Regions from separate parts of the Massilia sp. SYSU DXS3249 genome, predicted to be linked through region 3. Evidence: predicted binding sites of a transcription regulator. Region 3 holds the regulator's gene; each other region holds the start of a gene.
The links. Region 3 encodes sigma-54, which starts transcription at its own class of promoters, with help from an activator protein. Its sites were predicted from a motif close to TGGCANGNAANCTGCTTT; they were not measured.
Positions count from the first base shown of each region.

Region 1: a site for sigma-54 is predicted at 3,024-3,041, ahead of ACWCIA_RS20980 (TorF family putative porin). Genes of this name have one in related genera too.
Region 2: a site for sigma-54 is predicted at 3,823-3,840, ahead of ACWCIA_RS18940 (PEP-CTERM sorting domain-containing protein). Genes of this name have one in related genera too.
Region 4: a site for sigma-54 is predicted at 6,144-6,161, ahead of ACWCIA_RS15245 (PEP-CTERM sorting domain-containing protein). Genes of this name have one in related genera too.

Region 1 covers NZ_JBSIPX010000023.1:65,835-73,682, reverse strand. The annotation lists gene ACWCIA_RS20990 (adenosylcobalamin-dependent ribonucleoside-diphosphate reductase) at 14-2,497, opposite strand; partial or broken gene ACWCIA_RS20985 (accessory factor UbiK family protein) at 2,633-2,857, opposite strand; gene ACWCIA_RS20980 (TorF family putative porin) at 3,111-3,860, shown strand; gene glnK (P-II family nitrogen regulator) at 3,874-4,212, shown strand; gene amt (ammonium transporter) at 4,223-5,626, shown strand; gene gshA (glutamate--cysteine ligase) at 5,820-7,121, shown strand; gene ACWCIA_RS20960 (class I SAM-dependent methyltransferase) at 7,224-7,848, opposite strand, start outside.
Region 2 covers NZ_JBSIPX010000018.1:67,267-75,114, forward strand. The annotation lists gene ACWCIA_RS18920 (DUF4331 domain-containing protein) at 1-1,037, shown strand, start outside; gene ACWCIA_RS18925 (hypothetical protein) at 1,048-1,335, shown strand; gene ACWCIA_RS18930 (hypothetical protein) at 1,421-2,593, shown strand; gene ACWCIA_RS18935 (HupE/UreJ family protein) at 2,590-3,726, shown strand; gene ACWCIA_RS18940 (PEP-CTERM sorting domain-containing protein) at 3,888-4,313, shown strand; gene ACWCIA_RS18945 (serine hydrolase domain-containing protein) at 4,521-5,951, shown strand; gene ACWCIA_RS18950 (M1 family metallopeptidase) at 6,142-7,848, shown strand, end outside.
Region 3 covers NZ_JBSIPX010000011.1:146,727-154,574, reverse strand. The annotation lists gene ACWCIA_RS14580 (monovalent cation:proton antiporter-2 (CPA2) family protein) at 1-552, opposite strand, end outside; gene ACWCIA_RS14575 (KpsF/GutQ family sugar-phosphate isomerase) at 668-1,690, shown strand; gene ACWCIA_RS14570 (KdsC family phosphatase) at 1,690-2,223, shown strand; gene lptC (LPS export ABC transporter periplasmic protein LptC) at 2,249-2,848, shown strand; gene lptA (lipopolysaccharide transport periplasmic protein LptA) at 2,864-3,481, shown strand; gene lptB (LPS export ABC transporter ATP-binding protein) at 3,481-4,242, shown strand; gene ACWCIA_RS14550 (RNA polymerase factor sigma-54) at 4,265-5,734, shown strand; gene hpf (ribosome hibernation-promoting factor, HPF/YfiA family) at 5,795-6,148, shown strand; gene ACWCIA_RS14540 (enoyl-CoA hydratase/isomerase family protein) at 6,263-7,348, shown strand; gene rapZ (RNase adapter RapZ) at 7,397-7,848, opposite strand, start outside.
Region 4 covers NZ_JBSIPX010000012.1:111,763-119,610, forward strand. The annotation lists gene ACWCIA_RS15220 (UvrD-helicase domain-containing protein) at 1-2,132, opposite strand, end outside; gene ACWCIA_RS15225 (SRPBCC family protein) at 2,580-3,128, shown strand; gene ACWCIA_RS15230 (M13 family metallopeptidase) at 3,211-5,289, opposite strand; gene ACWCIA_RS15235 (YnfA family protein) at 5,430-5,765, shown strand; gene ACWCIA_RS15240 (hypothetical protein) at 5,781-5,987, opposite strand; gene ACWCIA_RS15245 (PEP-CTERM sorting domain-containing protein) at 6,192-6,785, shown strand; gene yidC (membrane protein insertase YidC) at 6,786-7,421, opposite strand; gene ACWCIA_RS15255 (DUF885 domain-containing protein) at 7,578-7,848, shown strand, end outside.

The DNA of each region.
Region 1 (7,848 bases), on a different contig from region 3:
GTGGATCGACGCGTCAGCCGCATTCCCCTACATATTGGCAGTTGTCGCAGCGCGTACAGCCTTCGGCCTTGCGCAGCGCCCGCGCGCCGCATTCGGGGCACTTGGCGGCCGAGGCGACAGTGCTGGCTACCAGCGGGGCGGCCTGAGGCATGGCCGGGTCGAGGGCGGGTGCGGTGTCCATGGCCGCGGCGCGGGCCGCCAGCTGGCGCGCCAGTTGCGGCACCGGCACCCCATTGCCCTGGGCGTCGAGGAAGCCGCGGTTGATGAGGATACGCTGCAGCATGAAGCCGACGGCGGCCGCTTCCGAGTCGTGGAAGACCGGCACCCGCACGCCGTCCTCGCGCGTCAAGTGGCCGCAGCGCACCGGGCCTTTTTCCCAGACCACGTCGCGCATGTCGGCCAGGGCCTTGGCGATCGGCCCGCCGGCGCGCGCCAGCATCGACAGCAGGCGCATCGACGAGGTGATCCATTGCTGGCCTTCGGTGCGCTGGCCGGCGGGCATGAAGAACTCGAACGGGCGCTCGATCGTCACCGGCACGCCCTCGTGCACGCCTTCGACGCGGATGAAGCTGACCGTCAGATAAAAGGTGCGGCGGCCTTCCTGGGTCGAGTACTCGACCTTCGAGGTGACCGATTCGAGTTCGCCCAGCGGACGGCCCTCGAAGCGCTTGCGCAGCGGGTCGTCGTCCGGGGTGGATGGGCTGTCAGGGACGGGCGTCGCGCCCAGCACGCTGCCCAGCACCGTGTTCGGGCGATAGGTCGCCAGCCCCTTCAGGCCGGCGCGCCAGGCTTCCAAATACAGGCCGCGGAAATCGTCGTAGGGATAGTCGGCCGGCACGTTGACCGTTTTCGAGATCGAGGTGTCGATGAAGGGCTGCACCGCCTCCAGCATGCGCAAATGGTCGTCGGCGCGCATCTGCAGGGCCGTGACGAAATGCGGCGGCAGGGCGTCCAGGCTGGCGTCCGGATGCTGCCTGCGGTACAGGCGCCAGGCGTGGTCCTCGACCTCGTAGGCGCGCATCGAGTCGTCGGGCATGCGCTTCCTGCGCTGGTAGGTCCAGGAGTAGGCCGGTTCGATGCCGTTCGAGGCATTGTCGGCAAAGGCCAGCGAGATGGTGCCGGTCGGCGCGATCGACAGCAGGTGCGAGTTGCGGATGCCGTGCAGGCGGATTGCTTCGCGCAGGCTGTCGGGCAGGCGCGCCACGAAGCGGCCCTCCAGGTAGCGCGCCGCATCGAACAGGGGGAAGGGACCTTTTTCGCGCGCCAGTTCGATCGAGGCCGCATAGGCCGCATCGCGCAGGGTTTCGGCGATGCGCGCGGCCAGCGCCCGGCCTTCGCCGGCGTCGTAGCGCAGCCCGAGCATGACGAGGGTGCTGCCCAGGCCCAGGAAGCCGAGCCCGATGCGGCGCTTGGCGCGCGCCTCGGCGGCCTGTTGCGGCAAGGGCCATTCGGTTGCATCGAGCACGAGGTCGAGCATGCGCACCGCGACCGCCGCCACCTCGCGCATGCGCTCGAAGTTGAAGCGCGCACCTGCGCCGAACGGGTTGTCGACGAAGGCGGTCAGGTTGAGGGAACCCAGGTCGCAGCAGCCGTAGGCGGGCAGCGGCTGCTCGCCGCAGGGATTGGTCGCGCGCAGCTGCTCGCAATACCAGAGGTTGTTCTCGCCGTTCATGCGGTCGATGAAGAGCACGCCCGGCTCGGCGTGGTCGTAGGTCGAGGCCATGATGCGGTCCCACAGCGCACGGGCGCGCACGCTGCGGTAGACCCACAGGCCGTCCTCGCGCTGGTGGGCGCCGGCAGCGATGTGCTCTTCGCCGGGCTCGGCGCGGTGCACCAGCTCGAAGGGCGCGTCGTCCTCGAGCGCGTGCATGAAGGCGTCGCTGACGCCGACCGAGATATTGAAGTTCGACAGGCCGCCGGCGTCCTTGGCGGCGATGAAGCGTTCGATATCGGGATGGTCGATGCGCAGCACCCCCATTTGGGCCCCGCGCCGCGCGCCGGCCGATTCCACCGTCTTGCACGAGGCGTCGAACAGTTCCATGTACGAGACCGGGCCGGACGCGCGCGAGCGGGTGCCGCGCACCACGGCGCCCATCGGCCGGATGGCGGAAAAATCGTAGCCGACGCCGCCGCCGCGGCGCATCGTTTCGGCCGCTTCCGCGAGTGCCGTGTAGATGCCGGGCAGGCCGTCGTCGCAACCGGTGACGGAATCGCCGACCGGCTGCACGAAACAGTTGATGAGGGTGGCCTTGATGTTCAGGCCGGCGGCGGAGTTGATGCGCCCGCCGGCTACAAAACCCTGTTCCTGGGCCCAGAGGAAGCGCGCGGCGAGTTCCTCGCGGCGCTCGAGCGGTTCCAGCGCGGCCAGCGCGTTCGCCACACGGCGGCGCACGTCGGCAATGGAGGTTTCATCGCCTTTCGCATACTTCTCGCGCAGGACGTCGAGCGAGACCGCCTGCGGTGGCGGCATTCTCGTCAGTTGGTCGGCTGCATTCATGGTTCGCGTCTCCCGTGCATGCATGCCGTTTTCGGGTCAGGGCTTGTCGATGATGACGTGCGGCGCGGCCGGGTCGGTGGCGCCCGGCAGCGGGCTGTCGGACCTGGCCTGGCTTGCCGCAGGAGGATGTGCGGTCAGCCGCGCCTCCAGCTCGGCCACGCGCAGTTCGAGCGCTTCCAGCTTGGCGCGGGTCTTGGCCAGCACCTGGGCCTGGATGTCGAATTCTTCGCGGGTCACCAGGTCGAGCTTGGAAAAGCCCTGGGTCATCATCGCCTTGACGTTGCGTTCGATGTCCTTGGCGGGCCCGCTTTCCATCGCCTGATTGATTTTGCCCTGCAAGTCGTTGAAGAAATTATTCATACCGTTCGTCCTGGTGATGCCGGTCGGCGCACCAGGGTGGTGCGCGATGGGCAGGTTTGGTGCGCTTCCCCGCGTGGAGCGGCCGGCGCGCACGTATTTGTGGTGTTTGAAACCAGAAATGGGGCAAATGCGCCGGAAATCAAGCACATGGATGGTCCCGTTGCGCTGGCACGCATCCTGCTAAAAGGAAGATAAACGCCTTAACAAGATTGTAAACCATCCGTCCATCTGTTCCATTTCGAAGGGATTCACCATGAAGAGCAAGACAGCAGGCAAGGTAGCAGGCAAGGCTGCAGCGTTCGCGCTGGCAATGATGGGCAGCGGGGTGGCAATGGCGCAGGAGGCGCCGGTCGAAGAGCATGCGCTCGCGTACAACGCGGCGCTGACCAGCGAGTACCGCTACCGCGGCCTCTCGCAGACTCGCTTCGACCCGGCGCTGCAGGGCGGGGCCGACTATACCCACAACCCCAGCGGTTTCTATGCCGGTACCTGGCTCTCGACCATCAAGTGGACGAAAGACCTGGGCGGCGACGGCAACGTGGAAGTCGACCTGTACGCGGGCAAGCGCGGCCAGCTGAGCGAAGCGATCAGCTACGACGTCGGCGGCCTGTACTACTGGTATCCGTCGAACGACCTCAATCCCAACGCGAACACCTTCGAGCTGTACGGCCAGGTCGGCATCGGCCCGGCCTACCTGAAGTATTCGCATTCGACCACGAACCTGTTCGGCACGGTCGACAGCAAGCAGAGCGGCTACCTGGACCTGGGCGCGAACCTGCCCGTAATGGAAGGCCTGGTGCTGAACCTGCACGTCGGCCGCCAGCGCGTGAAGAACAACGGCGCGCTCTCGTACACCGACTACAAGGTCGGGCTGACGAAGGACCTCGGCTTTGCCAGCGTCTCGCTGGCCTGGATCCGGGCCGACACCGACGCCTACCTGAGCCCGCAGGGCCGCAACCTGGGCAAGTCGGCGGCCGTGGTGTCCGTATCAAAAACTTTCTGAAAGAGGCAATGCGATGAAACTGATTACCGCCATTATCAAGCCCTTCAAGCTCGATGAAGTGCGCGAGGCGCTGTCCGACATTAACGTGCAGGGCATGACGGTGACCGAAGTCAAGGGCTTCGGCCGCCAGAAGGGCCATACCGAGCTCTACCGCGGAGCCGAGTATGTGGTCGACTTCCTTCCGAAAATCCGGATCGAGGCGGCGGTCGACGATGCCATCGTCGACCAGGTCATCGACGCCATCCAGGGCGCCGCCCGCACCGGCAAGATCGGCGACGGCAAGATCTTCGTGTCCGACCTCATCCAGGTCATCCGTATCCGTACCGGCGAGACCGGCAACGACGCACTGTAAGGGGAGCGCAATGAATCGAACCATCACCAAAATCCTCGGCGCCGTCCTGGCGCTTGGACTGTCGCTGCCCGCACTGGCCGCGCCCGCCATCAACAAGGGCGACACCGCCTGGATGTTCGTCGCCACGCTGCTCGTGATCATGATGTCGATCCCGGGCCTGGCGCTGTTCTACGGCGGCCTGGTGCGCGCCAAGAATATGCTGTCGGTGCTGCTGCAGATCTTCATGATCTTCTCGGTCGTCATCGTGCTGTGGTGCCTGTACGGCTATTCGCTGGCCTTCACCGGCGGCAGCCCCTTCATCGGCGGCTTCGACCGTGCCTTCCTGAACGGGATCTACGATCCGGCCGCCGGCGTCTTCAGCATGGCCGCCACCTTCAGCAAGGAGACGATGATTCCGGAGTTCATCTTCGTCGCCTTCCAGGGCACCTTCGCCGCCATTACCTGCAGCCTGATCGTCGGCGCCTTCGCCGAGCGCGCCAAGTTCTCGGCCGTGCTGGTGTTCATCGTGCTGTGGTTCACCTTCGGCTACCTGCCGGTGGCGCACATGGTCTGGTTCTGGGCCGGCCCGGATGCGATCACCGACGCGGCCACGCTGGCCACCGTCACGGCCGATGCCGGCTGGTTGTGGCAGAAGGGCGCGCTCGACTTCGCGGGCGGCACCGTGGTGCACATCAACGCCGCCGTGGCCGGCCTGGTCGGCGCCTATGTGATCGGCAAGCGCGTCGGCTACGGCCGCGAATCGATGGCGCCGCACTCGATGACGATGACCATGATCGGCGCTTCGCTGCTGTGGGTGGGCTGGTTCGGCTTCAATGCCGGCTCGGCCCTGGAAGCGGGCGACATCGCCGCGCTCGCCTTCATCAACACCCTGCTGGCTACCGCCGGCGCCACCGTCGCCTGGACCTTGGGCGAGTGGGTTACCAAGGGCAAGCCGTCGATGCTGGGCGGCGCCTCGGGTGCGGTGTCGGGCCTGGTCGCGATCACCCCGGCCGCCGGCTTCGTCGGCCCGATGGGCGGGCTCGTCATCGGCCTGGTGGGCGGCATCGTCTGCCTGTGGGGCGTGAACGGCCTCAAGCGCATGCTGCGCGTGGACGATTCGCTCGATGTGTTCGGTGTGCACGGCGTCGGCGGCATCGTCGGCGCGCTGCTGACGGGCGTGTTCGCGGCGCCCCAGCTGGGCGGGCAGGGCATCTGGGACTACGTGACGAACAAGCCTTCCGCCGACGTGTATTCGATCGGCCATCAGGTCTGGGTGCAGGCCCAGGCGGTGGGCGTGACGATCGTCTGGTCGGCCCTGATCGCGTATGTCGTCTTCAAGCTGGTCGACATCACCATCGGCCTGCGCGTGCCGGAAGAGCAGGAACGCGAGGGCTTGGACCTGACCAGCCACGGCGAAAGGGCGTACCACGCTTGAGCGCTCCCTGCTGGGGCATGAATGCAAAAAGGCGCCTGCGGGCGCCTTTTTGTTTTACCTTATCGGCATAATGTTTCTTCCATTTTCCTTGCACTGCAACATAAGCCTTTAAAATGGAGAGTATTGCCCCAAGATAAGGGGCCTCATTGACAAGAAGTCCGCTTCAAAGAGCTTAACAAGGACACCCACTTTCATGGTTCCGCACCTCGCTACCGCCCTGACCGGCCCGCTGCTCGACTTAGAAAAGAAAATCCTCGACGCCACCCCGGCCATCGAGCGCTGGTTCCGCCTCGAGTGGCAGGAACACACGCCGCCCTTCTATTGCTCGGTCGACCTGCGCAATGCCGGCTACAAGCTGGCGCCGGTAGATACCAACCTGTTCCCGGGCGGCTTCAACAACCTGGGGACCGAAATGCTGCCGCTGACCGTGCAGGCAGCCATGGCCGCCATCGACAAGTACTGCCCGGACGCGCGCAACCTGCTCCTGATTCCGGAAACGCAGCCGCGCAACCCGCAATACCTGCAGAACGTGGCGCGCCTGATGCAGATCTTCCGCCAGACTGGCCTGCACGTGCGCCTCGGTTCGCTGTCGCCGGAGGTCACCCAGCCGACCCCGCTGGCGCTGCCGGACGGGAACATGCTGGTCGTCGAGCCGCTGGTGCGCTCGCCGAACGGACGCCGCCTCGGCCTGGCCGACTTCGATCCATGCACGATCCTGCTGAACAACGACCTGTCGGCCGGCATCCCGTCCATCCTGGAAAACATCCACGAGCAGTCGCTGTTGCCGCCGGTCCACGCCGGCTGGGCGCTGCGCCGCAAGAGCAACCACTTCAAGGCGTTCGACGAGGTGGCGAAGAAGTTCGGCAAGCTGATCGACATCGACCCGTGGATGGTGAACCCGCTGCACGCCAAGGTCAGCGAGGTCGACCTGGCCCACGACCAGGGCACCGAGGCGCTGGCCGACGCCGTCTCGGCACTGCTCTCGAAGATCAAGAAGAAGTACAAGGAATACGGCATGAAGGATCAAAAACCCTTCGTGATCGTGAAACCGGATGCCGGTACCTACGGCATGGGCATCATGACGATCAAGGACGCGAGCGAAGTGCGCGACCTGACGCTCAAGCAGCGCGAAAAGATGTCGGTCGTGAAGGACGGTCTTGCCGTGACCGACCTCATCGTGCAGGAAGGCGTGCCGACGTTCGAGAACATCGACGACGCGGTGGCGGAACCGGTGGTGTACATGATCGACCGCTATGTGGTCGGCGGCTTCTACCGCGTGCATGCCGAGCGCGGCGTCGACCAGAACCTGAATGCGCCGGGCTCGCAATACGTGCCGCTCGCTTTTGCGCAGCAGCATGCGGTGCCGGATTTGAAGGCCAAGCCGGGAACGGCGGCGCCGAACCGGTTCTATGTCTACGGCGTCGTGGCGCGCCTGGGGCTGCTGGCGGCCTCGCTCGAGATGGAACGGACTGACCCGAACCCAGAAGTGTATTGAGAGTGCGGCCATGTCCCGGCCGTGCGGCTGGGCGGCTGCCTGAAACGCGTGGAGTCCTGACTCCACGCGTTTTGTACATGTGCGATTCCCGGAAAGAAGCGCTCAGCGTTCCTTTTGCACCATGTAGAGAAAATGCGAGCGCAGCGGGGGCGCCAGGGCTGCCAGGAGCTCGCTGACCAAGGCGGGCAGGGCCGCCAGGGCGCGGCCCACGGGCGGGGCCAGCAGCAGGGTCTGGTACTGCTGGCGGTGCCCGGGCCAGAAGCCGTCGAGCTCGCTGCGGGTGACTTTGCGCACATGGGGATTGCGCGGGTTGTTGTAGCGGAAGTCGAATACCAGGCACCAGCCGCCCGGCTTGAGCACGCGCCACATGTCGGCCGCCAGTTGCTGGCGGAGGTCGGGGTCGAGGATCGAGGACAGCACCGTGTGCGCGCTGACGAGGTCGGCGCTGGCGGTCGGCAGGGCGGTGAGCTGCCCGCAATGCCACTGCACGCCGGACGCCGTACGCAGGCTGGCCAGTTCAAGCCGGTCCTGCTGGAGTTCGGTACCCGTGAGGTGAGAGGGCGTGGCGCCCCAGTCGATGAGCTGGCGCAGGAAGCCGCCGCTGCCGCAACCCACATCGATGACGCGCAGGCGGCCGAGGTCGGTGCCGACGGTCTTGGCGAGCATGCGCGACAGGTTGCGCGTGTACATCGCGTCCTGCACCACGATTTCGGGCCGGTGCCATGCA
Region 2 (7,848 bases), on a different contig from region 3:
TGGTCAAGGGGGACCGCCGCACCGGCACCCGCACCCGCCTGGCCGGGGCCAACGGCGCCACCGAATTCGACAAGCCGGTCGACAATATCGGCGAGAAGGTCTTCGGCGGCGCCGGTGGCTACGAAACCTATGCCAACCAGCACATCTACGACATCGCCATTCCCGGCTGCGGCACCGGCCGCGTGTTCGTCGGCCAGCGCAAGGAGCCGTTCTACATCGCGGTCGGCAAGATCTTCGACCTGTTCAACCTGAACCCGCTTGGCGCCGAGTCCGGCGGCAACAAGAACGACCTCGAAAACAAGAACGTCAGTTCGATCGCGCTCGAGCTGCCGATCGGCTGTGTGGCGGTGGAAGGCGAGCCGGTGATCGGCGCCTACACCACGGCCAGCATGCGCCAGGGCCGCCTGATCAACCCGAACCCGGCCTCGGGCATCAACAACGCGGTCAAGGAAGGCGGCCCCTGGGCCCAGGTGTCGCGCCTCGGGATGCCGCTGGTGAACGAAGTCATCATCGGCATGGACGACAAGGACCGCTTCAACACCTCGAAGCCGAGCGGCGATGTCCAGTTTCTCCCGTACGTGACCAATCCGGTGCTGCCGGCCGTGGTCGAGACGCTGTTCCCGTCGGCCAAGGCGCCGACCAATTTCCCGCGTACCGACCTGGTGGCGGCCTTCCTGCAGGGCCTGCCCGGCGTGAACCGGCCGAAGAACGTGATCGCCTCCGAAATGCTGCGCCTGAACACCAGCATCGCGCCGACGCCGCAGGCATCGCAGAACCCGCTCGGCGTGGCCGCCGGCGACAATGCGGGCTTCCCGAACGGACGCCGTCCGGCCGACGACGTCACCGACGTGGCCCTGCGGGTGGCGATGGGTGCGCTGTGCGTCCTGACGGGCACCAACGATGCGCTGGGCGTGGGCTGCAAGCCGTCCGACGCGCCTGCCGGGGCCCTGCCGCTGACCGACGGCGTGCGCAAGGATGCCAACAGCTTCAAGGCGGCCTTCCCGTACCTGAACACGCCGCTGCCGGGCAACCAGTAAGGAGAGCGCCATGCCAAACCGACTCCTCTCCCGCCCCAGGCGCGGCCTGCTCGCCACGGCCGCGCTCTGCACGGCGCTGGCCCTGTCGGCCTGCGGCGGCGACGCCGGCGACAAGCCGCCCGTGCCCCAGCCGCCGGCGAACATGACGCCGACGCCGCCACCCGTGGCGTCCGGCGACTCGTTCTTTGCCTACGTGGCCAGCATGGTCTCCTCCATGCTCGATACCAACGAGCCGGTCGAGATCGACGCCATCACCGAGACCAAGCCCGAGGATACCGAGCCGCAACCGGTGACCTGAACGCTCCCGTCCCGCGAGGGATGGTGAGTCCTCCTGCGCGGGACGGTGCGCCGTCCCGCGTGCCCTTTTTTCTTCCGGAGCCCTCATGCTCGGCAAGATCATTGCTGCTTTCGCCTGCACCTGCGCCCTCGCGAGCGCAGGCGCGGCCCCCTACATCCCCGCCAGCGGCGCCCAGGTGCTCGAGCGCCTGCCGGGCGGCGCAGGTCCCGCGCGGCGCGACCTGCAGCGCCTGCGCGCGGCCGCCAATGCCAACCCGGGCGACCTGGGCCAGGCCACCATGCTGGCCCAGCGCTACATCGAACAAAGCCGGCGCGACGGCGATCCGCGCTACCTCGGCTACGCCCAGGCGGCCCTCGCGCCCTGGTGGTCGCAAGCGCAGCCGCCTTCATCCGTGCTCGTGCTGCGCGCAACGCTGCGCCAGAGCACCCACCAGTTCGGCGCCGCGCTGGCCGACCTCGACCAGGTGCTGGCGCGCGACAGCGACAACAGCCAGGCCTGGCTGACGCGCGCCACCGTCCAGCTCATCACGGGCGACTTCGCAGGCGCGCGTGCGAGCTGCATGCGCCTGTATTCGCGCGCGCCGCAACTGGTGGTGCAGACCTGCCTGTCCAACGTCGGCAGCGTCAGCGGCGAGGCCGGCGCCAGCTACGAACGCCTGTTGCAGGCCTATGCGGCGCGTCCCGGCGATCCGCCCGCGATCCGCGTGTGGGTCGCCACCCTGCTCGGCGAAATGGCCGCGCGCCTGGGCCGTGGCGCGGCGGCCGATGCCCATTTCCGCGAAGCCCTGGCCCTCGACCCGGCCGACAGCTACCTGCTCGCCGCCTATGCCGATTTCCTGCTCGACGCCGGGCGCGCGGCGGAGGTCATGCGCCTCCTGAAAAACAACACCGCGGCCGACGCGCTGCTGCTGCGCTATGCGATTGCATTGAAAAGCGCCGGCATGCCGGAAGCGAAGCAGGCGATTGGCCTGCTGGCGGCGCGCTTCGATGCGGCCATACGGCGCAACGACAACGTGCACCAGCGCGAACAGGCGCGCTTCGAACTGGCGCTGCGCGGCGATGCCGCTGCCGCCGTGCGCCTGGCCAAGCTGAACTGGGCGGTGCAGAAGGAACCGGCCGACCTGCGCATCCTGGCCGAAGCGGCTGCGGCCAGCGGCGACCGCGAGGCGCGCGCCCTGGTGCATACCTGGCTGACGCGCAGCCGGATCGAAGACGCCACCATCGCCGCGACCGTGGCGCGCCTGGAGGGCAAGGCATGAAGGCGCGCTGGACACACCTGCTGGCGCTGCTGGCGCTGCTGTGCACGGGCATGCTGCCGGCGCAGGCACACAAGGCCAGCGACAGCTACCTCGCGCTGGACGTGAAGGAGGAAAAGATCGAGGGCCAGTGGGACATCGCCCTGCGCGACCTCGAGATGGCCGTCGGCATCGATGCCGACGGCGACGCCGCCCTGACCTGGGACGAGATACGTGCGCGGCACGAGGCGATTGCCGCCTACGCGCTGGCGCGCCTGCAACTGGCCAGCGAGGGCAAGCCCTGCCTGCTGCGGGTGACCGAACAGCTGATCGACCATCACACCGACGGCGCCTATTCCGTGCTGCGCCTGCAGGGTGCCTGCGAAGCGCCGGTCAGTGCGCTGGCGATCAGCTACAGCCTGCTGTTCGACATCGATCCCCAGCACAAGGGCCTGCTGCGGCTGACGCACGGTCCGGTCACCGGCGCCGCGATCTTCGCGCCCGATTCCCGCCAACAAACGCTGTCCGTCTCCCAGCCGGGAAAATGGCGTCAATTCGTGGACTATGTGCGCCACGGCGTCTGGCATATCTGGATCGGCTTCGACCACATCCTGTTCCTGCTGTCCCTGCTGCTGCCGGCCGTGCTGGTGCGGCGCGACGGCCAATGGCAAGGGCGCGACACGCTCAAGGCCTCGGCGATCGACGTCCTCAAGATCGTGACCGCCTTCACCCTGGCGCACTCGCTGACCCTGAGCCTGGCGGTGTTGGGCGCACTGTCCCTGCCCTCGCGCCTGGTCGAATCGGCAATCGCGGCGTCCGTGATCCTGGCTGCCCTGAACAACCTGTGGCCCCTGTACCACCGCTGGCGCGCACTCGTCGCATTCGGATTCGGCCTGATCCATGGTTTCGGCTTCGCCAGCGTACTGGCCGACCTCGGCTTGCCGCAAGATGCGCTGGTGCTGTCGCTCGTCGGTTTCAATGTGGGCGTGGAACTGGGGCAGCTGGCCATCGTGGCCGTGTTCCTGCCGCTGGCCTTCGGATTGCGCCGCGGCCAGTTCTATCGGCGCGTGGTGATGAGCGGCGGGTCGGTCTGCATCGCCCTGGTGGCGCTGGTCTGGCTGGCGGAACGGGCTCTCGACCTGCAACTGATGGCTTAGGAGCGAGGCTGCCGGCTGTCGGTATTTTTTACAGTGGGCAGCCTTCCGCTGCTACCTCGCTCACCAACTTATTGATTCCTAAAGGAATTAAAGTTGCGGCACGGAATGTGCTTCTCAAAGGAAAGGGATACATAACTCAAAAAAAATCTGAAGGAGCCCACATGAAGACCGCCTTGGCATGGCTGGTTGCGGCCACAGCATTGTCCTGCCCCTGCGCACATGCCGCCAGTATCGGGCAAGATGGCGCCGACGCTGGCGTCCAGGTCACCGAATCGATCAAGCAGTCCCTGTACGAGGCTGCGCCAGCCGAAACCATCCCCACCCTGCCGACAGCTTTGCAAGGTTTTTATGGAGTCGACCTGTCGGCAACCAGCCTGGCTGCGAAAAGCGCCGGGGCGCATGCCCTTCGTTCCCCCCACGATCATCTCTATCAGGACAGCCGCGCCTCCACGCCGGGCGCCGGCGCCGCCATCCGGACTACCCCGGTACTGCCGGCGGAGCAGGAAGGCGTGCCGGAACCAGGGACCGTCGCCATCCTGTCGGTCGGGCTGGCAGGGCTGGTCCTGGCGAGCCGGAAGAAGGCGTGAGGAAACGCCTGACTAAGAGCCGCAGGATGCATTGCCGAGTTATAAACTAGTCACGAAATGATGTGTTTGTTTCAAGAAATATAAAATGACTAGTGACCGAATGTTAACGATAAAATATTTCTCGCAAATAACAAATTATCGATAAAACATTTCGGAGGAAGCAATGTCCCAGAAGCTGCGTTATCCCACCTTGCCCCGCGCCCTGCCTTGAACACGCTGGCACATGCCGCCGCAGTATTCGCCGCCGCCATGACATTGCCCGCCTTCGCCGCGACGAACGACGACATCGCCCGCATCGAACGCGGACTGCGCCAGCCCGTCGCGCTGGCCGGCCAGGAATCCACGCGCACGCTGGCCGACGAGATGCGCCGCCTGAACGTGCCCGGCGTGAGCATCGCCGTCATCCGCGGCGGCAAGATCGCCTGGGCGCAGGGCTACGGCGTCACCCACGCCGGCGGCCCGGCCGTCACCGCCGACACCCTGTTCCAGGCCGCCTCGATCACCAAGCCGGTCACCGCGATGGCGACCCTGCGCCTGGCGCAGGAAGGAAAGCTCGACCTCGACACCGACGTCAACACCCTCCTCACCTCGTGGAAACTCCCGCAAGGCGCGAACGGCGACGCGAAAGTCAGCCTGCGCCAGCTGCTGTCGCATACCGCGGGCACCAGCGTGTCGGGCTTCCCCGGCTACGCCGCCGGCAAACCGGTGCCGACCCTGGTGCAGGTGCTCGACGGCGCCGGCCCGGCGAATACGAAACCGGTGCGCGTCGATGCGCCGCCTGGCGTCGCCTTCCGCTATTCCGGCGGCGGCTACAGCGTCGTCCAGCAGGCCCTGATCGACCGCAGCAGGCAGCCTTTCGACGTGCTGCTCACGGACACGGTGTTAAAGCCGATCGGCATGAAGGACAGCAGCTTCGCCCAGCCGCTGCCGGCGGCTTCGCTGGCGCGCGCCGCCCTGCCGCACGACGGCAGCGGCAAGCCCTATGCCGGCGGCCCCTACACCTATCCGGAACTGGCGGCGGCCGGCATGTGGACGACCCCGAGCGACGTTGCCCGCTTCGCCATCGACCTGCAGCGCAGCCTCGGCGGCGGCAAGGGCGTGCTCTCGCCCGCGATGGCGCGCACCATGCTGCAGCCGGTCAAGAACGGCTACGCCCTCGGCGTGAACGTCGACGGCAGCGGCGCCACGCTGACCTTTGCCCACGGCGGCAGCAACATGGGCTACCAGAACACGCTGTTTGCCTATGCCGGCAACGGTAAGGAAGGCGGCGACGGCGTGGTCGTGATGACCAACGGCGCCAACGGCGGCCCGCTGGCCGGCGCCATCGCGCGCGCGGTCGCCTTCGAGTACAAGTGGCCGACCTACCAGACGAAGCTGCGCGAGGCGGTGGCGCTGCCGGCAGCGGACCAGGAAAAACTCGCCGGCCGTTACACCACCCGGCAACTGGGCGACTTCATGATCGCGCGCCGCGACGGCCAGCTGATGATCGCCCTGCGCCCCGACGCCTGGGAGCCCCTGCACGCGGCTTCGCCGACGGTGCTGTTCGTGCTTTCGCGCGAGCTGGAACTGCGCATGGAGGGCGATGGCGGGCGGATCGTGGCGGGGTCGTCGGACGTGCCGTTCAAGCGGGCAGAGTAAGGTTCTTTGCATGGCGCGCGCGTCGGCTGTTGGCCGGCCGCGTCGCCATGCACCATGTATCAGGTTTTTTACAAATCCGCCCGGGGCGCCCCTGAAAGATGCCATTAGAATACTTTCTTCTAATCCATCTAAAAAAATCAGGGGACAAATGATACGTTTGCCAATCGCTCTGGCAGGGCTTTGCCTTACCATGTCCGCATTCGCGGCCGACCCGTTCGACGACAAATTCCGCCAGCTCGACGAGCTGCTGCCGACCGCGACTACCATCCGCACCGCTTCCGGCGCGCCGGGCCACGCCTACTGGCAGCAGCGCGCCGACTACACGATCCGCGCCACGCTCGACGAAGCGAACCGCGCGATCCGCGGCGCCGAGACGATCACGTATCACAACAACTCCCCCGACACGCTGAACTACCTCTGGCTGCAGCTGGACCAGAACATCTACCGCCCGAACTCGGACGCGCGCATGTCGGCCACCTCGGTCTCGCGCGAGGCTTGGGCCAAGCCGCGCAGCCCGGAAGAAGGCATGAAGTTCGACGCCCTGCGCACGACCTTCGAAGGCTTGACCTTCGACGGCGGCTTCAACATCACCTCGGTCAAGGCGAACGGCCGCAACCTGCCGCACGTGATCAACCGCACGATGATGCGCATCGACCTGCCGCAGCCCCTGAAGCCGGGCCAGCGCTTCTCGTTCAACGTCGAGTGGAACTACAAGATCAACGAGCAGAAGGTGCTCGGCGGCCGCTCGGGCTACGAGAAGTTCGACGACAAGAACGATCTGTTCGAGATCGCCCAGTGGTTCCCGCGCATGGCGGCCTACTACGACGCCTACGGCTGGCAGCACAAGCAGTTCCTCGGCGCCGGCGAGTTCACGCTCGAATTCGGCGACTACGACGTCGAGATCACGGTGCCGTCGGACCACATCGTGGCCTCGACCGGCGTGCTGCAGAATCCGGGTTCGGTCTTGACCGCCACCCAGCGCGAGCGCCTCGCACGCGCCAAGACCGCGAAGAAGCCGGTGATCATCGTCACCCAGGCCGAGGCGGAAGCGGCTGAAAAAGGCCGTGCCACCACGTCCAAGACTTGGCACTTCAAGGCAAAAAACGTGCGCGATTTCGCGTTTGCCTCGAGCCGCAAGTTCATCTGGGACGCCCAGGGCATGAAGAGCGGCGACACCGACGTGATGGCGATGTCCTACTACCCGAAGGAAGGCAATCCGCTGTGGGAGCGCTACTCGACCCAGGCGATCGTCCACACCATCGAGCAGTACAACAAGTACTCGTTCGACTACCCGTACCCGACCTCGATTTCCGTGAACGGCCCCGTGGGCGGCATGGAATACCCGATGATCACGTTTAACGGCCCGCGTCCGACCAAGGACAAGAAGACCGGCGAACTGACCTATTCGAAGCGCACCAAGTATGGCCTGATCGGCGTGATCATCCATGAAGTGGGCCACAACTACTTCCCGATGATCGTCAACTCGGACGAGCGCCAGTGGACCTGGATGGACGAGGGCCTGAACTCCTTCGTCCAGACCCTGGCCCAGGAAGCCTGGGAAGAGCAGTGGCCGGAAATGCGCGGCGAACCGCGCCTGATCACCGACTACATGAAGAGCCGCAACCAGGTGCCGATCATGACCAATTCGGAGTCGCTGCTCCAGTTCGGGAACAACGCTTACGCCAAGCCGGCCGCCGCGCTGACCGTGCTGCGCGAGACGGTGCTGGGCCGCGAACTGTTCGACTTCGCCCTCAAGGAATACGCGAACCGCTGGAAGTTCAAGCGCCCGACCCCGGCCGACTTCTTCCGCACCATGGAAGACGCGTCCGGCACGGACCTCGACTGGTTCTGGCGCGGCTGGTTCTACACGACCGACGCGGTCGACGTCAGCATCGAC
Region 3 (7,848 bases):
CGGTGCCAGGTTTTCCGGGTTTTTTGCCAGCGCGGGGATCATGATCAGGAGCGGCACCACGGCCAGGTCCTGGAACAGCAGGATGCCGATGATGCGCCGCCCATGCTCGCTTTCGAGTTCGAGCCTTTCGGTCAGGAGTTTGACGACGATGGCGGTGGAGGACATCGCCAGCGCGCCGCCGAGGGCGAATGCGGCCTGCCAGCTCACGTGCAACTGCGGCAGCCAGAACGAAAAGGCGAGCGCCCCGAGCACGGTGGCGACGATGGTCAGCACCACCTGGGCCAGCCCGAGGCCGAAGACGATGCGCCGCATCGCGCGCAACTGGGCCAGCGAGAATTCGAGGCCGATCGAGAACATCAGGAACACGACCCCGAATTCGGCCAGCGCGTGGGTGGAGTGGGTTTCGGCGGCGAGGCCGAAGGCGTGCGGCCCAATCAGCACGCCCACGGCCAGGTAGCCCAGCATCGGCGGCAGGTGCAGCGAGCGGAACACGACCACGCCAAGCACGGCGCTGCCGAGCAGCAGGAGGGTCAGTTCGAGGCCGGATGCCATTCGTTCGTTAAATAGGGATAACTTTGTGTTAAATAAAGGTAACTTTGTGTAAGCAACGCGTTGTTTGATACGTCTGGCAAGTTTTTTGCTTTCCCAATTCGTTTATACTTCCGGGATGAGTGTAACCGATGAAAAAACAATGCTGAACAGTTTTGACGAGAACCAGTCGCGGCGCGTAATGGCGCTGGCGCGCGAGACGCTGGCGATCGAAGCCGAAGCCATTTCCGCCGTCCACGCCCGCCTCGATGCCGACGACAGCCTGGTGCGCGCCGTCGCCGTCCTCTACGCCTGCACGGGGCGCGTCGTGGTCTCGGGCATGGGCAAGTCCGGCCACATCGCGCGCAAGATCGCGGCGACCCTGGCCTCGACCGGCACCCCGGCCATGTTCGTGCACCCGGGCGAAGCCGCCCACGGCGACCTCGGCATGGTGACCGCGCAGGACGTGTTCATCGCCATCTCGAATTCCGGCGAATCGTCGGAGCTGATGGACATCCTGCCGGTCGTGAAACGCATGGGCGCGCCCCTGATCGCGATGACCGGCAAGCCGCAGTCGCGCCTGGCCCTGCTGGCCGACGTCCACCTCGACATCTCGGTGGCGAAGGAAGCCTGCCCGCTGAACCTGGCGCCGACCGCCAGCACCACCGTCACGCTGGCCCTGGGCGACGCGCTGGCCGTCGCGCTGCTCGATGTGCGCGGCTTCAAGGAAGAAGATTTCGCGCGCTCGCACCCGGGCGGCGCCCTCGGCCGCCGCCTGCTGACCCACGTGCGCGACGTGATGCGCAGCGGCGAGGCCATCCCGGCCGTCGCGCCGGACGTGCCGCTGGCCCGGGCCCTGCTCGAGGTGAGCCAGAAAGGCATGGGCATGACCGCCATCGTCGACGGGCAGAACCGTCCGCTGGGCGTGTTCACCGACGGCGACCTGCGCCGCCTGATCGAGCGCCAGCAGGACTTCACGCAGCTGCTCATCAGCGACGTCATGCACGTCGGCGCACGCACCGTGCACCCCGACCAGCTGGCGGTGGACGCGGTCGCGATCATGGAAGAATTCCGCATCAACCAGATGCTGGTGGTCGATTCGAACGGCGTGCTGGTCGGCGCGCTGCACATCCACGACCTGACCCGCGCAAAGGTGATCTGATGATGACTCCCTTGGCCCATGTGGAACGCGCCGCGCGCGTGAAAGTCATGATCTTCGACGTCGACGGCATCCTCACCGACGGCAGCCTGACCTATGGTCCGGACGGCGAAGTCACCAAGACCTTCAACGTGCTCGACGGCCTGGGCATCCAGCTGCTGCAAAAGACGGGCGTGGCCACCGCCATCATCAGCGCGCGCAAATCGCCGATCGTCAATGCCCGTGCAAAGGACCTGGGCATCACCCACGTCTGGCAGGGTTTTCACGACAAGCGCATCGCGTTCGCCGAACTGCTGGCGCAGACCGGGCTCGCCGCCGAGCAGTGCGGCTACATCGGCGACGACGTGATCGACCTGCCGCTCTTGAGCAAGGTCGGCTTTGCCGTCACCGTACCGACCGGCCACCCCGAGGTGCAGCACCGCGCCCATTACGTCACTAAAGCAGGTGGCGGGCGCGGCGCCGTGCGCGAGGTCTGCGACCTCGTGATGCGCGCCCAGGGGACCTACGAGCAGGCGCTGGCGCCATATTTTGCGTGAGTAGACAAGAACCATGGCGACCTACGTGAACAAACGCACCGCGCACCGCTGGCGCACGCTGGGGCTGATGCTCACCGCCGTGTTTTTCGCCTTTGGCAGTTTCTGGCTGCTGCAGGCGATCCAGTCGGAAGACCCGGTCGCCGGCGGCAATGCCGCCAACGAACCCGACTACATCGTCGAGAACTTCAGTTTCGTGCGCATGACCGAGACCGGCTCGCCGCGCTACGTCATGTCCGGCGAGCGCCTGGTGCACCATCCAGGCCCGGACATGTCGGAAGTGACCCGGCCCGTGGTCGAGAGCATGGCGCCGGGCCGCCCGCGCATGACGATGAACGCCGAACGCGGCCAGGTCTTCCATGGCGAGAACCGCGTCGAACTGATGGGCAAGGTCGACATCCTGCGCCCGGCCACGCCGACCAGCGAGAAGCTGCACGCCCAGACCGATGCGCTGACCGTGCTGGCCGACGACGAGATCGTCAAGACGAACCGCCCGGTACGCATGACGCTCGGCGCTTCCTCGGTCGACGCTGTCGGTTTGCATGCGGTGAACCCGACCCAGAAGATGCACCTCGGCGGGCGCGGGAAGATCGTCTATCCGCCGCGCCAAAACACGCCCACCCAATAACAGGAACGAGAACACATGAAAAAATTGCTTGCCGCCGCCTTCCTTTCGCTGCTGTCGCTGTCGGCCACGGCCGAGAAGGCGGACTCGCTCAAGCAGGCCGTCGTCGAATTCGACTCGCTCGACGTGGACGAAGTCACGCAGACGCGCATCCTGACCGGCAACGTCGTCGTCACCCGCGGCACGCTGCTGCTCAAGTCCGACCGCGCCCTGGTCAAGGAAACGCCCGAAGGCTACATGAGCGTGACGCTGACCTCGAATCCGGGCCGCGTGGCGACCTTCCGCCAGAAGCGCGACGGCGGGCCCGACCTGTGGGTCGAGGGCCAGGCCGAGCGCATCGAATACGAGGAGCGCGAGGAACTGGTGAAGCTGTTCTCGAAGGCGGTCGTGAAGGAGCTCGAAAACGGGCGCATGACGAACGAACTGGTCGGCCCCTACATCTCCTACGACAACCGCCGCGAAGTGGCGACCGTGCGCAACGACCCGAGCGGCCAGACCAAGGCCGGCGGCGGCCGCGGCACCCTGATCATCGCACCGCGCCGCACCGGCGCGGCAGCCCCCGCAGCGGCAGCGCCGACTGCACGCGCAGGCACCACGCCCGCGGCACCGGCACCGGCACCAGCAGGAAAGAAATAATGAAGGATGACCACGACAACCGCAGTACCCTGGTCGTGCGGGGCCTGCAAAAGAGCTACGGCAAGCGCCTGGTGGTGCGCGACGTCTCGCTCGAGGTGGGCTGCGGCGAAGTCGTCGGCCTGCTCGGGCCGAACGGCGCCGGCAAGACGACCTCGTTCTACATGATCGTCGGCCTGGTGCCCTCGGACGCCGGCACCATCGAAATCAACGGCACCGACATTTCCAGCCTGCCGATCCACCGCCGCGCGGTGCTCGGCCTGTCCTACCTGCCGCAGGAAGCGTCGGTGTTCCGCAAGCTGACGGTGGAGGACAACATCCGCGCCGTGCTCGAGCTGCAGCGCGACGACAACGGCAAGTCGCTGACCAAGGCCGCCATCAACGAGCGCCTCGATTCCCTGCTGGCCGAACTGCAGATCGAGAAGCTGCGCGAGAACCCGGCGCTGTCGCTGTCGGGCGGCGAGCGCCGCCGCGTGGAGATCGCGCGCGCGCTGGCGACCAATCCGCGCTTCGTGCTGCTCGACGAACCGTTTGCAGGTGTCGACCCGATCGCCGTGATCGAGATCCAGCGCATCGTGCGCTTCCTGAAGGAGCGCGGCATCGGCGTCCTGATCACCGACCACAACGTGCGCGAGACGCTCGGCATCTGCGACCGCGCCTACATCATCAACCAGGGCGCCGTGCTGGCTTCCGGGCGCCCTGACGACATCATCGCCGACGAGTCGGTACGACGCGTCTACCTCGGCGAACACTTCCGCATGTGACCACGGAACGAACAGCCGCACCATGAAACAATCCCTGCAACTCCGGACTTCGCAGCACCTGGCGCTCACGCCGCAGCTTCAGCAGTCGATCCGCCTGCTGCAGTTGTCCACGCTCGAACTGCACCAGGAGATCGAGCAGATCCTCTCCGATAATCCGCTGCTCGAGCGGATCGACGACCCGCTCGACAATTCCGTGCGCCTGCTGGCCGACGGCGCCATCAACGATGCGCCGGCCCAGCAGCCCGACGCGCCGGCGCCGGGGCAGGAAGAAAGCGCCGCGCCCGCGGACAATGGCGACGGGCTCGACGGCGGCGGCGACGTCGAGCGCGGCGAGGCCGACGACTGGGGCGACGCCCCGCGCGCCTCGGGCAGCGAGGGCGACGACGACGGCCGGCCGCAGCTGGGCGCGATCGGCGTCACGCTGCGCGAGCACCTGTCGGAACAGATCCGGGTCACCGCCGTCAGCGCGCGCGACCGCGCCCTGGCCGAACTGGTGATCGACGCCATCGACGACAACGGCTACCTGGAAGAGCAGCTCGACGAGATCCATGCCCGCCTGCCGGAGGAGCTGGAAGTGGAGATGGACGAGCTGCGCTGCGCGCTGGCGCTGGTGCAGAGCCTCGATCCGGTCGGCGTCGGCGCGCGCAGCGCCAGCGAGTGCCTGGCCTTGCAGATCCGGCAGATGCCCGGCGTCCCGCTGGTGACGCGGCGCATGGCTTTGAAGATCGTCGAGGGTTACCTGAGCTGGTTCGCCCAGCGCGAATTCAACAAGCTGAAAAAGGCGCTCGACTGCGACGACGAAGACCTGCGCGAAGCGCAGGCCGTGATCCGCCAGTGCAATCCGCACCCGGGCGCGGCCTTTGCGTCGAGCACCTCGGACTACGTGGTTCCGGACGTTATCGTCCGCAAGACGGCCTCCGGCTGGAGCGTGATGCTGAACCACGAAGTCATGCCGCGCCTGCGCGTCAACAATGTCTACGCGGCCCTGCTCAAGCAGGGCAAGGGCGAGGGCCAGATGAGCGCGCAGCTGCAGGAAGCGAAGTGGCTCATCAAGAACATGCGCCAGCGCTTCGACACGATCCTGCGTGTTTCCCAGGCAATCGTCGAGCGTCAGCGCAACTTTTTCAGCCATGGCGCGGTTGCCATGCGTCCCCTTGTGCTTCGCGAGATAGCTGATACACTAGGCCTACACGAGAGCACAATTTCTCGCGTAACAACTCAAAAATTCATGCTGACCCCGCACGGCATGTTTGAGCTGAAGTATTTCTTCGGAAGCCACGTCGCCACCGAAGCGGGGGGCGAAGCCTCGTCGACGGCGATTCGGGCGCTCATTGCGCAACTGACAGGAGCAGAGGACCCCAGGAACCCATTATCCGACAGCAAGATCGCGGAAATGCTCGGTGAACAAGGAATGGTCATCGCGCGCCGCACGGTTGCAAAATACCGCGAGGCACTCAAGATTCCTCCAGTCAGTCTCCGCAAATCCTTGTAACAGCGGCAGCCACGCGCTACCTGCGCGACCGGCCGCCGCTCCTCTTTCAAAGGAGTGTGTATGAATCTCACTATCAGCGGTCACCACCTCGATGTCACCCCCGCCATCCGTGAATACGTACAGAACAAGCTGGAACGCATCACCCGCCATTTCGATCAAGTGATCGATTCCCATGTGATCCTTGCGATCGACAATCTCACCGAAAAAGACAAAAGGCAGAAAGCCGAGATCAACTTGCGCATGTCCGGCAAGACTGTACACGTGGAAAGTGTGGCGCAAGACCTGTATGCCGCGATCGACCTGTTGATGGACAGGCTGGATCGCCAGGTGATGAAATACAAATCGATGCTGCAAAATCATAGTCACGAGGCGCTCAAGCGCCGTCCTGAAGGCGGAGAGGCTGTTGCTGTCTGATCGGCATTAAGCACCGTCTGAACGAGGGCGCCTGGAGGGCGCCCTTTTCATTTTGGCGGCACGCCGCGCACGGGCTTGGGTAGAATGCATGTCTTTCCCATAACCCTATTCACCATGACCGACCATGTCCTGACCCGCGTTGCCAACGGCACCGGCGTGATCACCCTCGACCGCCCCAAAGCCCTCAATTCGCTCTCGCTCGCCATGGTGCGGCGCCTGACCGAGACCCTGCTGGCCTGGCGCGACGACCCGGCGGTCGCTGCCGTCGTGCTCACCAGCAGCAGCGAAAAAGCCCTGTGCGCGGGCGGCGACATCCGTTTCTTCCACGACGCCGGCACGGCGACCCCGACCGGCGGCAGCGCGCTGCTGGAAGATTTCTTCACGGAAGAGTATGCGCTCAACCACCTGATCCATTTCTATCCGAAACCCTACATCTCGATCATGGATGGGGTCGTCATGGGCGGCGGCATGGGCATCGCCCAGGGCGGGCCGGATACGGGCCTGCGCATCGTCACCGACCGCATCAAGATGGCGATGCCGGAAGTGAACATCGGCCTGTTCCCGGACGTCGGCGGCAGCCATTTCCTGTCGCACGCGCCTGGCCAGCTGGGCAATTACCTGGGGCTGACGGGATTGACCATCGGCGCGGCCGACGCCCTGTATGTCGGGCTGGCGGACGTGTTCGTCCCTGGCGAGAAGCTGGGCGAGCTGAACGCGCTGGTCGAGGCGACGCCGGGTGCACAGCTGGCCGAAGCGATCCGCGCCTTTGCCGCGCCGCTCAAGGCCGGTGTAGGGCAGAGCCCCTTGGAAACGGCGCGTGCCGCGGTCGACACGCATTTCGGCGCCGGTTCGGTGCCGGCGATCATGGCCTCCCTGGCAACCGACGACAGCCCGTTCGCGCAGAAGGCCCTGGCCGCCATGCGCCAGCGTTCGCCGCTGCTGATGTGCGTGACGCACGAGATGCTGGTGCGCGGCGCCTCGCTCGGCGTGGCCGACTGCCTGCGGATGGAACGCTCGCTGGTGCGCCGCAATTTCGAGCACGGCGAAGTGCTGGAAGGCGTGCGCGCGCTGGTAATCGACAAGGACAATGCGCCGAAGTGGAATCCGCCGACGCTGGACGAGGTCACGCCTGGGATGGTGGAGCGCTTCTTCGAGCCGGTGTGGCCGGCGTATGCGCATCCGCTGCGGAATCTGGACTGAGGCGCCGTATCGTAGGGTGGGCACAAGTGCCCACCCTACAAATTCACATCAGAACGACTGCTCGCGGTGCCGCAGCACCACGCGCTCGGTCTCGCCGAAGTAGGCCGCCAGGCGCTCGGCCATGTACACCGAGCGGTGCTGCCCGCCGGTGCAGCCGACGGCGACCGTCAGGTAGCTGCGGTTGTCCGTTTTGAACGAAGGCAGCCATTTTTCGACGAACTGGCGGATATCGTTCAGCATTTCGCCGGCGCTCGGCTGGGCGTCGAGGAAGGCGATCACGGGGGCGTCCCTGCCGGTGAGCGGGCGCAGCGTGTGGTCGTAATAGGGGTTCGGGATCGCGCGCACGTCGAACACGAAGTCGGCGTCGAGGGGCACGCCGACCTTGAAGGCGAAGGACTCGAAGAACAGCGTCAGCGGCGCATGCTGCACCTCGGCCAGCTCCTTGATCCAGCCGCGCAGCTTGTTGGCCGAGGCTTCGGAGGTGTCGATCACGTGGCCGA
Region 4 (7,848 bases), on a different contig from region 3:
TTATTGGTGATCTGCTGGGCGATCTTGTTGTCGCTGCCGGCGTTGCGGAAGGCGGCGTCGTCCCAGGCGTTGGGCGCCTTGTTCTTGGCGAACCAGTGGCTCTGCACGCGCGGCGACAGCCATTTCAGGGCTTCCTCGGGCAGTTCGTCGAAGAAGCGCGACTTCATGTTGTAGCGCGTCTGGCCGTGCAGCATGCGCTGCTGGGTAAAGCTCATGTACAGGCGTTTGCGGGCACGGGTGATCGCCACGTACATCAGGCGCCGCTCTTCGTCGACGCCGTCGAGTTCGCGCGCACTGCTTTCGTGCGGGAACAGGCCTTCTTCCAGGCCGGTGATGAAGACGGCGTCGAATTCCAGGCCCTTGGCCGAGTGCACCGTCATCAATTGCATCGCGTCCTGACCGGCCTGGGCTTGCGCGTCGCCCGCTTCCAGCGAGGCATGCGACAGGAAGGCCGACAGCGGCGACATGACCGAGGCCAGCGGCGCGTCGGCGTCCATGATCTCGATGCCGTCCTGGTAGACGACCGCGTCGCCCGCCTGCGCCTGGGACGGCGGGCCCAGATGGGCCGGGGCGAACTGGCCAAAACCTTCTTCCTGCACGAACTGGGTCGCGGCGTTGACCATCTGCTCCAGGTTTTCGATGCGGTCGGCGCCTTCTTTTTCGTTGGCGTAATGCGTCAGCAGGTTGCTGCGCTCGAGCACGACACGCACCATTTCCGGCAGCGCCAGCTGCTGGGTTTCGAAACGCGCGCCTTCGATGAGCTTGACGAAGCCACCCAGCGAGCTGCCGGCCTTGCCGGTCATGTAGGGCACCGCTGCATACAGCGAGACGCCGTAGGTGTCGGCGGCCATTTGCAGCTGCTCGATCGAGCGCACGCCGATGCCGCGCGTCGGGAAATTCACCACGCGCAGGAAGGCCGAATCGTTGTGCGGGTTGTCCATCAACTGCAGGTAGGCGATCGCGTGCTTGACCTCGGCGCGCTGGAAGTAGCGCAGGCCGCCATAGACCGTGTAGGGAATGCCGGCCGAGAACAGCGCATGCTCGATGACGCGGCTTTGCGCGTTCGAGCGGTAGAGGATGGCGATTTCGCTGCGCGGCAGGCCCTCGGCCATCAGGCTCTTGGCTTCCTCGATGATCCACTGCGCTTCCTCGAGGTCGGACGAGGCTTCGTAGACGCGCACCAGCTCGCCCTGCCCCGCATCCGTGCGCAGGTTTTTACCCAGGCGCTTGGTGTTGTTTGCAATCAGGTAGTTCGCGCTGTCGAGGATGTGGCCGTGCGAGCGGTAATTCTGCTCCAGCTTGATCAGGTTTTTCACGCGGAAATCGCGCTCGAAGGCCTGCATGTTGCCGACGTTCGCGCCGCGGAAGGCATAAATGCTCTGGTCGTCGTCGCCGACGGCGAAGATCGCGCCGCCGACCTGCTCGCCATGGCCGGCCAGCAGTTTGAGCAGGTTGTATTGCAGGTCGTTGGTATCCTGGAACTCGTCGACCAGCACGTGCTTGAAGCGCATCTGGTAATGCTGGCGCAGCGGCGCGTTGCGCGACAGCAGTTCGTAGGCGCGCAGCAGCAGTTCGGCGAAATCGACCACGCCTTCGCGCTGGCATTGCTGGTCGTAGAGCTCGTAGAGCTCGACCATCTTGCGCTCGATCGGGTCGTATGCCTCGACCTTGTTGGCCCGTAGCCCCTGGTCCTTGGCATTGTTGATGAAGTACATCAGGTTCTTGGCCGGGTACTTTTCGTCGTCGACATTGGCCGCCTTGAGCATGCGCTTGATCATCGACAGCTGGTCTTGCGAGTCGAGGATCTGGAACGACTGCGGCAGCGCGGCGTCGCGGTAGTGCGTACGCAGCAGGCGGTTGCACAGCCCGTGGAAGGTGCCGATCCACATGCCGCGCGTGTTCACCGGAAGCATCGTCGACAGGCGCGTCAGCATCTCCTTCGCCGCCTTGTTCGTGAACGTGACCGCCATGATGCCGGCCGGCGATACTTGCCCGGTCTGGATCAGCCAGGCGATACGGGTCGTCAGCACACGGGTCTTGCCCGAGCCGGCACCGGCCAGGATGAGGGCGCTTTGCGACGGCAGCGTGACCGCGGCCAATTGTTCGGGATTGAGGTTGTGAAGGAGATTCATGCGGCCATTATACCGCCGTGATTTACTGTATGCCCATCCAGTCTCGTCATCGAACTGGAGAGATGCGACAGAATATTTCATGACGATGCTGCTCCTGAAATATTATTTCACGCCTTGCGATACGCAGATTGCTCAATTCGACGGCCCGACGCCACCGCATCCGCTGTCTGGATGACACGCCAAACCCAAGTCGAATAAAACATTTCCGCCACTAAAAGTTGCGGTCTGGACGACATCTTTCAGCAACTTCGTTTAACTCATCAGTATCAGCGCGCAACTCTCCCGCGCGCCACCTGTCCAGAAATTCGCTTAACTTAACGACAAATACGCGAACCATTGCGTGGCCCGCTTCGACCCAACCATTTTCAAGCCCTCGGGCCTGTACGCGCTCCGGGTCGGGCCTTTTGTTTTAAAGCGTACAGGTCAACATTGCCAAAGGAGAGACACATGATGCTAAATCGCGTGGTTACTGTCGCCGCACTCGCAGTCGGCGGAATGATGCTGTCGAAAAAAATGAAGCAAAAAGGTAACTCGAATGGCGAGTCGTCGGTCATCGAATCGATCGAGGTCAACGTGCCGGTTCGCACTGCCTACAACCAGTTCACCCAGTTCGAAGACTTCCCGCAGTTCATGAAGAGCGTGAAAGAAATTCGCCAGCTCGACGACAAGCGCCTGCACTGGAAAGCCAATGTGGCCGGTGAAGACAAAGAGTGGGACGCGGAAATCACCGAGCAGATTCCGGACAAGCGCATCGCCTGGCGCAGCATCGGCGGCGTGCACAACGCCGGCGTGGTGACCTTCCACAAGATTTCCGACACGGTCACCCGCGTCACGCTGCAGATGGACTACCAGCCTGAAGGCGTGCTGGAAGCCATCGGCGACGCCCTCGGCGCCGTGCGCATGGAAACCCGTTCGAACCTGTCGAACTACAAGGAAATGCTGGAAAAGCGCGGCTCGGAAACGGGTGCATGGCGCGGCAAGATCAACCAGCACTAAGCAGTGCCGCCGGCGGCCTGCCCGTCTGCTTTTACTCCATGCCGCCCGGCCTTCCGGGCGGCATTTTCACGTCAGGAGCTCGTTACCAGACGCGGCAGCGCTTGGCCGCCACCATGGGCTGGCCCTTCTTGCACTGGAAGGCCTGCTCGAACTCCGGCATGTTGATGACGACGCCATTGACCCGGTACTTGCCCGGCGAGTGGGGATCGGTCACAGCCGTCACGCGCAGGTTTTCCGGGCGGTCGTTTTCGCAGGCCCATTGTGCGTAGCCGACGAAGAAACGCTGCTCCGGGGTCAGGCTGTCGCGCTTCGGCTGGGCCTGCTGGGGCATGCTCGCCATCTGCGTCTTCCAGGCCATCCAGCCGAGGATCAGGCCGCCCAGGTCCGCCACGTCCTCGCCCAGGGTCAGCTTGCTGTTGATCTTGATGTCGTCCACCACCGTGTAGCCGGCATACTGGTCGGCGATGCACTGGGCGCGCTCGTTGAAGGCCTGGCCGTCCTTCTTGGTCCACCAATCCTTCAAATTCCCTTTCGCATCGAACTGGCGGCCCTCGTCGTCGAAGGCGTGGGTCAGTTCGTGGCCGATGGTGCCGCCGGTGTTGCCGTAGTTCGGCGCGTCGTCCATCTTCGGGTCGAACAGCGGCGCTTGCAGCACGCCTGCCGGGAAATTGATGTCGTTCATCTGCGGGTTGAAATAGGCGTTCACCGTCGGCGGGCTCATCAGCCATTCGCTGCGGTCGAGCGGCTTGCCGATCTTGGCCAGCTGGCGCCGGTTCTCGAACAGCGTGCCGCGCACGACGTTGCCGGCGAAGTCGTTGGCACGCACTTCATACGCGCTGTAGTCGCGCCAGGTGTCCGGATAGCCAATCTTGTTGACGATGGCGTCGAGCTTTTCGCGCGCACGCTCCTTGGTCGACTGGCTCATCCAGTCCAGCGAGTCGATGTCCTTCGCCATCGCCTCTTCCACCTGGCGCGTCATGTGCAAGGCCTTGGCTTTGAGTTCCGGCGAGAATGTGCGGCTGACGAATTCCTGGCCCAGCGCTTCGCCCAATTGGTGGTCGACCATCTGCACGCAGCGCTTCCAGCGCGGCTGCTGGCGCTCGATGCCGCGCAGGGTCTTGCTGAAGAAGGCGAAATGCGGCTCGTCGAACTGCGGCGACAGGGCCGGCGCCATGGCCTCCAGCACATGCCAGCGCAGGTAGGTCTTGATGGCGGCCAGGTCGTTCGTGCGCAGCTGGCGCGCAAAAGCCGTGAAGAACCTGGGCTCGGTAACGTTGACGGTGTCCAGGCCCGGCTGGCCGATCTCGGCCAGGTAGGCGTTCCAGTCGAAGCCCGGCGTCATCCGCTGCAGGCGCTTCATGTCGACCTTGTTGAACAGTTTATAGGGATCGCGCTTCTCGACCCGGGTCAGGGTGGCGCGCGCCAATGCCGTCTCGATGCGCATCACGGTCGTCGCCGAACGCTTCGCCACCCGCGGCGACTCGCCGGCCAGGCGGAACATGGTCGCCATGTGGGCCAGGTACTTGGCCCGGATGACTTTCGAGCGCGCATCCGTCTTGAGGTAATAGTCACGGTCCGGCAGGCCCAGGCCGCCGCCGCCGGCAAAGGCGATCACGCGGGTCGAGTCGCCGAAGTCCTGGTTCGACGTGAAGCCGAAGAAGAAGTCCTCGCTCGACAAGGTCAGTTGCAGCGCGGCCAGCAGGCGCGGCAATTCGCGCTTCGACTGCATCGCATCGATCTGGTCCAGCCAGGGCTTTAACGGGGCGCCGCCGCGCTGCGCGATCGCGCCCTCGTCCATGCAGGCGCCGAAGTAATCGCCGATCTTTTGCTGGGCGGCGTTGCGGCCTTCCCGCTGCCGCGCCAGGCCATCGAGGATGCCCCACAGGTAGCGCTGGTTGTCCTGCGCCAGCTTGCTGTAGACCGACCAGCGCGCCTGGTCGGCCGGCACCGGATTGTTCTTCATCCAGCCGCCGCAGGCGTACTGGTAGAAATCGACGCAGGGGTCGGCGCTCCTGTCCATCGCGTTCACGTCCAGGCCGGGCGTGTAGGGGAAAGAGGTGGCCGGGCGTTCGGTGGCGGCGGGGACTGGGGTCTGTGCGGAAGCAAGGCTTGCGGCGCCGAACATGGCGGCCGACAGGGCAAGGCGGGCGAATGGAAGCATGGGATGGCGTCTGAAAGTGATTCCTCATGCTGACATACAAATATTGTCGAGGCAATATCGTTCGCCTGGCGCGGCTGCCCTCCCCCTTGCCGGCGGCAAAGGTTTGATAAGCTGCGCCTGTCCTTCAATCCGGAAACACGATGCCTGAACTGATCAAACTCGCCGCCCTGTTCGGCCTCACGGCGCTGGCCGAAATCGTCGGCTGCTACCTGCCCTGGCTGGTACTGAAGGCAGGCAAGCCGCTCTGGCTGCTGCTGCCGGCCGCCCTGTCGCTGGCCCTGTTCGCCTGGTTGCTGACCCTGCACCCGGCCGCGGCCGGCCGCACCTACGCGGCCTACGGCGGCATGTACATCGCCGTGGCCCTGCTGTGGCTGCGCTTCGTCGACGGCATCGAACTGAGCCGCTGGGACCTGGCCGGCGCCGCGCTGGCGCTGGCGGGCATGGCGGTGATTGCCCTGCAGCCGCGCGGCGTTTAGCAGTTCCGTGCAGTCTTAGTCGCCCGGCCCTTCGCCTGGCATCGTATCTGCCATCAGGCGCAATTCTTCCGGGGTCAGGTCTTCCGGTTTCTTGTCCTTCAGGCCGTCCGTCGTGTCATCACTGGAGCGGTCAGGCTGCTGCTGCCCGGCCGCGGGCTGCGCGTTCTGCTGGCTTTGCTGCTGATCCTGCGTTTGCTGTGTCTGCTGCTGGTCGTTTGCCATGTTCTGCTCCTGCTGCGAAATCGGAAATCCAGTGTGACACAGCGCGGTTTTCGGCGGCGTCCGCCATCGGCATGACTGTCGGTACACTTTACATCGAGCACTCCATTTAACATTCAAAAAGGAAACAAACTCTTCCTGTTCAAGTACTTACATTGTTGGCTTGAAACTTGCATAGATTCAAGTGTCAAATCCAGGAGACCAACAATGAATGTCAAATCGTGCCTCGCCGCCCTGAGCCTTTGCCTGCTCCCGCTTGTCAGCCAGGCCGGTGTCATCTACGAATGGCGCGCGTTGAATAACGAAACGCCGCGCGGCATTACCCTGCAACTTGAATTCGAGCAGAGCACGATAGACAGCGGCGCATTCAGCTACGTCTTCCAGCAGGATTTCGATTTCGAAACCCCGCTTCCTGGTTCCGGCCTCCTCGGTCTGCACTATGCCTTTCCCGGCGTGTCCGAAGAAATGCGCTATTCCTGGCAAAAAGGATTCGATAACCAGCTCGGATTCCTCGAAATGGAACTGAGCTTCGACAAGGGCGGTTTTTTGAGCGGGTATATCTACGCGAATAACACCCAGCACCATTTCATGATGAGCTCGACCGGTAATCGCTTCACGGTCCTCGACGCCAACAGCGACGAGGGCATGCCGGGCGCCGAGTGCGGCTGGACGGTCGGCATCGACTGCACCGGCGCAGTGGGCCAGATCCGCCGCGCCGACATTCCCGAGCCGGGTTCGCTGGCCCTGCTGGGCATCGGCCTGCTGGGCGCGGCCAGCCTGCGCCGCAAGACGGTGCGCTGATCAGGCAGCCGTCACAGCGGCCATGCGGCGGCGTTCGTGGCGCACAACAAAGGTCTGGACGGCGCCAACCGCTGACGAGGCCAGCCAGTACAGGCCCATGGCCGCCGACAGTTTCCACAGGATGAAGGCGGTTACCAGCACCTGCACCACGATCATGAACAGCGCCGGGCCGCCGGCCGCCGAAGGGAAGTAATATGCCGAGACGGCGGTGAGCAGGAGGACGATGGCGGTCAGCGCGGCGTCCGGCGTGGCCAGGCTTTTCATCCACAGGAAGGGACCGCTTCCCGAACCGGCGCTGCCGATTGCCTTGTAGAGCAGGCCGAAGACCGGCAACTGCACCAGCAGCCCGGTCAGGCTGGACCGATCCATGATGCGCGCGCCGTTCGCCTTGTATAAAGCCGAGATGGCCGCGAACATCTCTTTCGGATTATCGGCGAGCCGCGCCTTGATGGCGTCGACCTGCGGTTGCAATTGCTGGATTTTCTGCTGGTTCGCCAGCATGCCGCGCGACAGGCGCAGGGTCAGCGGCAATAACACCAGCCGCACCGACAAAGCCAGGACCAGAATCGCCCAGCCCATGCTGCCGTCGAACAGCAGGGAAAACTGCAGCATTGCCGACGCCAATATCTCGTTCATTTCGCTCTCTTTCATTGATTAACAAAGAATTATTGGTCATGATTCTACTTAGGTATTGCTACGTAAAAACATGCAATTCCCGATGAGTTACTTCGGTTTTTCGGAAGTAAATACGGAACTAGCTAAATAAAGCCTCTTTAACTAAAAAGGAATCGAATGCTGCCCGCCCGTCCTTTCGCCCGCACCTTATTGAGCGGCCTGATCGTTGCCGCCCTGTCCCTGCCCGCCGCTGCCGCCGAGCCGGCCTGGGTCACGAAGAGCAATACGAATGCCAAGGTCCTGCTCAACGTCCTCGCCAAGTACTCGCCCGAAAGCGCCAGCAACCTCGGTGTGGAAGGCTATGACGAGCAGATCGTCGACCTGTCGCGCGACCAGTTCGAGGCGACCAACCGCGACATGCGCGCCGCCATCGCCGAACTGCAAAAGC